2 linked regions of the Sphaerotilus microaerophilus genome follow. The protein of the gene in region 1 interacts with the protein of each later gene in a pairwise test. Links are inferred from orthologs where the notes say so. Each region holds a gene or a part of one and is shown in the gene's direction. Other genes may lie near its edges. The genes, in order: NGK70_RS10745 and NGK70_RS12720.

The links.
Region 2: the proteins of NGK70_RS10745 (region 1) and NGK70_RS12720 interact in binary tests that used the Escherichia coli proteins (3 or more experiments, as listed by UniProt). The link is inferred for Sphaerotilus microaerophilus from one-to-one orthologs.

Annotation. Positions count from the first base shown.
Region 1 is NZ_AP025730.1:2,478,637-2,482,332, forward strand. Bases 29-3,414 are described here. They hold NGK70_RS10745 (2-oxoglutarate dehydrogenase E1 component), read left to right. Parts: upstream 29-358; coding sequence 359-3,214; downstream 3,215-3,414. Other genes in these bases: NGK70_RS10740 (TIGR03790 family protein), read left to right, coding at 29-94; odhB (2-oxoglutarate dehydrogenase complex dihydrolipoyllysine-residue succinyltransferase), read left to right, coding at 3,351-3,414. In the rest of the region: more of NGK70_RS10740, read left to right, coding at 1-28; more of odhB, read left to right, coding at 3,415-3,696. UniProt on the Escherichia coli protein: E1 component of the 2-oxoglutarate dehydrogenase (OGDH) complex which catalyzes the decarboxylation of 2-oxoglutarate, the first step in the conversion of 2-oxoglutarate to succinyl-CoA and CO(2).
Region 2 is NZ_AP025730.1:2,925,993-2,929,236, reverse strand. Bases 120-3,053 are described here. They hold NGK70_RS12720 (ABC-F family ATP-binding cassette domain-containing protein), read left to right. Parts: upstream 120-574; coding sequence 575-2,533; downstream 2,534-3,053. Other genes in these bases: NGK70_RS12715 (radical SAM protein), read left to right, coding at 2,589-3,053; mltB (lytic murein transglycosylase B), read left to right, coding at 120-486. Also shown: more of mltB, read left to right, coding at 1-119; more of NGK70_RS12715, read left to right, coding at 3,054-3,244. UniProt on the Escherichia coli protein: Genetic data indicate it may be involved in ribosome assembly or function.

The DNA of each region.
Region 1 (3,696 bases):
CACGGTGCTGGAGGCCTACTGGAAGAGCGTGAAGTGGCCGCAGCAGGGGGTCTTCATCGGCGAGCCGCTGGCCGCCCCGTTTGCCCAGCGCTGAGGCTCCTTGGCGGGATTTCCGCCGCCGAGGCTGGCGCTGCTGCGGGTTTCTCCCAGGTCGCCTTTGCGGCGCGCCAAAGACCGGTGACAGGCCTGTGAAAGCCTGGCAATGCTAAATTCATGGTCTTGATTCTGTAGGTCCTTCCCGTCCCCTTCTCTGGCAACAGTCAAGCCGGGTCGCAATCCGCTAGCCGGTCCAGCCGTGTCGCGGAAGGTTGTTCAACCCATCGGAGTCCTGGATACCGGGACGCAAGGTGAGCGAAAGATGATGCAGCAACACAGGTCGAACTCGCACCTCTTCGGCGGCAATGCGCCTTATGTCGAAGAGATGTACGAGGCGTACCTCGACAACCCGGGCTCCGTGCCCGACAACTGGCGCGACTACTTCGATGCGCTGCAGAACGTTCCCGCCGTCGATGGGAGCGATTCCCGCGACGTCGCGCACGCGCCGGTCATCGAGTCCTTTGCGCAGCGTGCCAAGGCCAACGCCTTTGCCAACAAGGCCAGTTCGGCCGATCTGGCGGTCGCACGCAAGCAGGTCCACGTTCAGTCCCTGATCGCGGCCTACCGCAACGTCGGTCAGCGCTGGGCCGACCTCGATCCGCTCAAGCGCACCGAACGTCCCAAGATCCCCGAACTCGAACCGGCGTTCTACGACCTGTCCGAGTCGGACATGGACATCACCTTCTCGGCGGCGAACACCTACTTCACCAAGGCCGAGAACATGACCCTGCGCGAGATCGTGCAGGCGCTGCGGGAGACCTACTGCAGCACGATCGGCGCCGAGTTCATGCACATCACCGACCAGACGCAAAAGCGCTGGTGGCAGCAGAAACTCGAAAGCATCCGCTCCAAGCCGAGCTTCAACGCCGAACAGAAGAAGCACATCCTCGACCGCCTGACGGCTGCCGAGGGCCTGGAACGCTTCCTGCATACCAAGTACGTCGGCCAGAAGCGCTTCTCGCTCGAAGGCGGCGAGAGCTTCATCGCCGCGATGGACGAGCTGGTCCAGCGCGCCGGCGAGAAGGGCGTGCAGGAAATCGTCATCGGCATGGCCCACCGTGGCCGCCTGAACGTGCTGGTCAACACCCTGGGCAAGATGCCCGCGGACCTGTTTGCCGAGTTCGACCACACCGCGCCGGAAGACCTGCCTGCCGGTGACGTGAAGTACCACCAGGGCTTCAGCTCCGACATCGCCACTGCGGGCGGCCCGGTCCACCTGAGCCTGGCGTTCAACCCCTCGCACCTGGAAATCGTCAACCCGGTGGTCGAAGGCTCGGTGCGTGCGCGCATGGACCGCCGTGGCGACACCAAGGGCCTGCAGGTGCTGCCGGTGCTGGTGCACGGCGACTCGGCCTTCGGCGGCCAGGGCGTGAACCAGGAAACGCTGATGCTGTCGGAGACCCGCGGGTACTCCACCGGCGGCACGGTGCACCTGATCATCAACAACCAGATCGGCTTCACCACCTCCGACCCGCGCGACCTGCGCTCCACGCTGTACTGCACCGACATCGTCAAGATGATCGAGTCGCCGGTGCTGCACGTGAACGGCGACGACCCGGAGGCCGTCGTGCTGGCCACCCAGCTGGCGCTGGAATTCCGCCTGACCTTCCAGAAGGATGTCGTGGTCGACATCATCTGCTTCCGCAAGCTGGGCCACAACGAGCAGGACACCCCCGCGCTGACCCAGCCGCTGATGTACAAGAAGATCGGCGCGCACCCTGGCACGCGCAGGCTCTACGCCGACCGGCTGTCCGCCCAGGGCATGGGCGAGACGCTGGGTGACGACATGGTCAAGGCCTTCCGTGCCGCCATGGACGCCGGCCGCCACACCGTCGACCCGGTGCTGAGCAACTTCAAGAGCAAGTTCGCGGTCGACTGGCAGCCCTTCCTCGGCAAGAAGTGGACCGACTCCGCCGACACCGCAATCCCGCTCACCGAGTGGAAGCGCCTGGCCGAGCACATGACCACGATCCCCGCCAGCGTCAATCCGCACCCGCTGGTCAAGAAGGTCTACGACGATCGCGCTGCGATGGGCCGTGGCGAGATCAACGTCGATTGGGGCATGGGCGAGCACATGGCCTTCGCCTCGCTGGTGGCGGCCGGTTACCCGGTGCGCCTGTCCGGCGAGGACTGCGGCCGCGGCACCTTCACGCACCGCCATGCGGTCATCCATGACCAGAAGCGCGAGAAGTGGGACGAGGGCACCTACATCCCGCTGCAGCACGTGGCCGACGGCCAGGCGCAGTTCACCGTCATCGACTCCATCCTGTCCGAAGAGGCGGTGCTGGGCTTCGAGTACGGCTACGCCTCGGCCGAGCCGAACACGCTGACCATCTGGGAAGCCCAGTTCGGTGACTTCGCCAACGGCGCGCAGGTCGTGATCGACCAGTTCATCGCTTCGGGTGAAGTGAAGTGGGGCCGCGTCAACGGCCTGACGCTGATGCTGCCGCACGGCTACGAAGGCCAGGGCCCCGAGCACAGCTCGGCCCGCCTGGAGCGCTTCATGCAGCTGGCCGCCGACACCAACATGCAGATTGTGCAGCCGACCTCGGCCAGCCAGATCTTCCATGTGCTGCGCCGCCAGATGGTGCGCCCGCTGCGCAAGCCGCTGGTGATCTTCACGCCCAAGTCCCTGCTGCGCAACAAGGACGCGACCTCTCCGGTGACCGACTTCACCAAGGGCGAGTTCCGCACCGTGATCGGCGAGCAGAAGGCGGAGATCGACGCCGCCAAGGTCAAGCGCGTGATCGCCTGCTCGGGCAAGGTCTACTACGACCTGGTCAAGAAGCGCGAGGAGAAGAAGTCCAACGACGTGGCCGTGATTCGCGTCGAGCAGCTCTATCCCTTCCCGCACAAGGCCTTCGCCGCCGAGCTGAAGAAGTACCCCAACGCGACCGAGATCGTGTGGTGCCAGGACGAGCCGCAGAACCAGGGTTCCTGGTTCTTCGTGCAGCACTACATCCACGAGAACATGGTCGAAGGCCAGAAGCTCGGTTACGCCGGCCGTCCGTCGTCGGCCTCGCCGGCGGTGGGTTACGCGCACCTGCACCAGGAGCAGCAGAAGGCGCTGCTGGACCAGGCCTACGGCAAGCTCAAGGGATTTGTCCTGAGCAAGTGATGCGCCCAGGTTGGGCCGGCGCTCGCTGCGCGCCGTCGGCCCGGCTCTCGTGCGGCTTGTCCAGGATGAACCCGTGGGCGGCCGCTACGCGCGGCGCGTCGACCAACCGACGCACTGAACAGACAAGAGAAGCAACATGGCTATCGTAGAAGTCAAGGTCCCCCAGCTGTCCGAATCGGTCGCCGAAGCGACCCTGCTGCAGTGGAAGAAGAAGCCCGGCGAAGCCGTGGCGATGGACGAGATCCTGATCGAGATCGAGACCGACAAGGTTGTCCTCGAAGTGCCCGCGCCGGCTGCCGGCGTGATGGCCGAGCACGTCGTCGCTGACGGCGGCACCGTGGTCAGCGACCAGGTGATCGCCCGCATCGACACCGAAGGCAAGGCTGGCGCTGCCGCCGTGCCCGCCGCCGCCCCGGCTGCTGCCGCTCCCGCGGCGGCCGCTGCCGCACCGGCGGCCACCGGTGGCTCCAAGGGCGACGTGG
Region 2 (3,244 bases), 450 kb from region 1 along the record:
GACGGCGACGGCGAGGTGGCCCTGCAGCGCAGCGCCGTGGACAGCATTGGCAGCGTCGCGCACTTCCTGGCTGCGCACGGCTGGCAGGCCGGCCTCGTGACCCATCTGAGCGTGAAACCGCCGGCCGACGGCACGGCACTGGCCACGCTGCTGGCCCCGGACATCCGTCCGACCTTCAGCGCCTCGCAGATGCAGGCCCTGGGCGCCGTGCTGGAGCGTGCCCCCGCGGGCGACGGCCGGTTGGCCCTGGTGCAGCTGCACAACGGCACGGCCGCGCCCAGCTACGTGGCCGGCACCGAGAACTTCTGGGTCGTGACCCGCTACAACTGGTCGGCCTACTACGCGATGGCGGTGATCGAGCTGGGCCGGGCCATCGCCGCCCAACGCCTGCTGGAGGCGCCCAGCCCAGCGCCCACGCCATCGACGGTACCGACGACCGCAACGGCCGCGCCGGCCCCCGCGGGCAGCACCTCCGCGGCCCGTTGAACCGCTGGTCCAGTGCCGTGGCCGCCGGGGCGGCCCGCGCAGTCTCTACACTGCGCGCCTGCGTCCCGTCAGGGGGCGCCCCTCAGACATGCTCCAACTCAAGAATCTCTCCCTGCGCCGCGGCAGCAAGCTGGTGCTCGACGGCGCCAGCGTCACCCTCCAACCCGGCGAGAAGGCGAGCCTGGTCGGCCGCAATGGTGCCGGCAAGTCCTCCCTCTTCGCCCTGTTGACCGGCCGGCTGCACGCCGATGGCGGCGACGTCGAGATGCCGCCGCGCTGGCGGCTGGCCGAAGTGGCCCAGTCGATGCCCGAGACCGACCAGGGCGCCACCGACTTCGTGCTCGACGGCGACACGCCCCTGGTGGCCGCCCGTGCGGCGGTCGCGGCGGCCGAAGCCGGTGGCGACGGCCATGCAATCGCCGAGGCGCACAGCACGCTGGCCGAGGCCGGCGGCTTCGACGCCAAGGCGCGCGCGCAGGCGCTGCTGCTCGGCCTGGGTTTCCCGGTTGCCAAGCTGGATGCGCCGGTGAACAGCTTCTCCGGCGGCTGGCGCATGCGCCTGCAACTCGCCCGCGCACTGATGTGCCCCAGCGACCTGCTGCTGCTCGACGAGCCCACCAACCACCTGGATCTGGACGCCCTGGTCTGGCTCGAAGCCTGGCTGCAGCGCTACGAGGGCACGATGCTCGTCATCAGCCACGACCGCGAGTTCCTGGATGCGATCACCCGCGTCACGCTGCACCTGGAAGACGCCGGACTGACCCGCTACGGCGGCAACTACACCACCTTCGAGAGCATGCGCGCCGAGCGCATGACGCAGCAGCAGGCCGCCTTCGGCCGCCAGCAGGAAAAGATCGCCCAGCTGCAGCGCTTCATCGACCGCTTCAAGGCCAAGGCCACCAAGGCCAAGCAGGCGCAGAGTCGCGTCAAGGCACTGGCGCGCATGGAGAAGCTCGCACCGGTGCTGACCAGCGCGGACTTCGAGTTCGAGTTCCGCGAGCCCGCCAGCCTGCCCAACCCGATGCTGGTGCTCAGCGATGTAGCAGTCGGGTACCGGGCGGACGATGGCAGCGAGACCGTCATCGTCAATGACATCTCCAAGTCCGTGCTGCCCGGCCAGCGCATCGGCGTCCTGGGTGCCAACGGCCAGGGCAAGTCCACCCTGGTCAAGACCCTGGCGCGCATGCAGCCGGCCCTGGGCGGGCGCATCCAGGAGGGCAAGGGCCTGGCGATAGGCTACTTCGCCCAGCAGGAGATGGACGTGCTGCGCCCCGATGAGGGGCCACTGGCGCACATGATCCGCCTGGCCAAGGAGGTGTCGCCGCAGGCGCGCGAGCAGGAACTGCGCGACTTCCTCGGGCGCTTCCGCTTCACCGGCGAGATGGTCGGCCAGGCGGTAGGCAGCCTCTCCGGCGGCGAAAAGGCGCGGTTGGTGCTGGCCATGCTGGTCTGGCAGCGCCCCAACCTGCTGCTGCTCGACGAGCCGACCAACCACCTCGACCTCGCCACCCGCGAGGCGCTGTCGATGGCGCTCAACGAGTACGAAGGCAGCGTGATGCTCGTCAGCCACGACCGCGCCCTGCTGCGCGAGGTCTGCGACGAGTTCTGGCTGGTCGCCAAGGGCCGCGTCGAGCCCTTCGACGGCGACCTGGACGACTACCAGAAGTGGCTGCTCGAACAGAGCCGTGAGACCGCCCGTGCGGCACGGGAGGCGGCCAGCGCGCCGGCCGGCACCGCCAGCGCACCGGGCACCGAGCCCAGCGCAGCCAACCGCCGGGAGGAGCGCAAGGCCCAGGCGGCGGCGCGCCAGAAGGTGGAGGCGCAAGCCCGGCCGCTCAAGAAGGAACAGGCGCAGATCGAGCAACGGCTCACCGCAGCCCAGGCCGAACAGGCCCGCCTGCTGGAGGGCCTCGGCCTGCCCGACGTGCCACCCGCCGAGCGGGCCGACCAGGGGCGGCGGCTGAAGCAGCTGGAAGACGAGGTCGAGCAACTGGAGCTGCGCTGGCTGGAGCTCGGCGAGGCGTTGGAGCAGCTCAGTCAGGCCTGAGCGCCGGTCTCAAAAGACTGTATTTGCATACAGTCTTTGTGGCACACTTCGAGGCATGTCCCATGCCTCGACCATGCCACTCGCGGCGGCTCCCGGCGACACGGCCCTGCTGGCTGGCAGCCTCGCCCTGTTCGACGACCTCGTGGTCACCACCGGCCCGCAGCGCAGGCGTCCGGGCCGACTGCGCACACCGACCTCGGAAGCGCCGCAGCGGCTCCAGCGGCCGCCCACCCTGCCCGCATTGCCAGGCACGCCGGCATGGCCCTCGCCACCGCCGCCACAGCGCCAGCCCCCGCGGGTCCCCGTCGTCCGCGAGCGAGCGTGGCCCACCCGCTCGGCGACACCGGCGAGCACAGCGGATGCCCTGTCACCGCCCGAACCGACCTTCGAGGTCATCGGCGAGCCCTGCCAGAGCCTGCTGAGGATCAACGACTGGGAGGGCCTGCGCGGCAGCTTGGCGGTCAATCCCTACCGGGGCTGTACGCTCGGCTGCCAGGGCTGCCCATCAGTCTCCACCCGCGTGTACGCCAAGGTGAACGCCGCCGAGCAGTTGCGCGACGAGCTGCGCCAGCCCCGCTACCAGGTGAAGCCGATCCAGCTCGGCACCACCGCCGACGCCTACCAGCATGCCGAGCGCACGCAGCGCCTCACGCGCGGCATCCTGCAACTGCTGCATGACTGCGGCAACCCGGTCGTGATCGTCACCCGCTC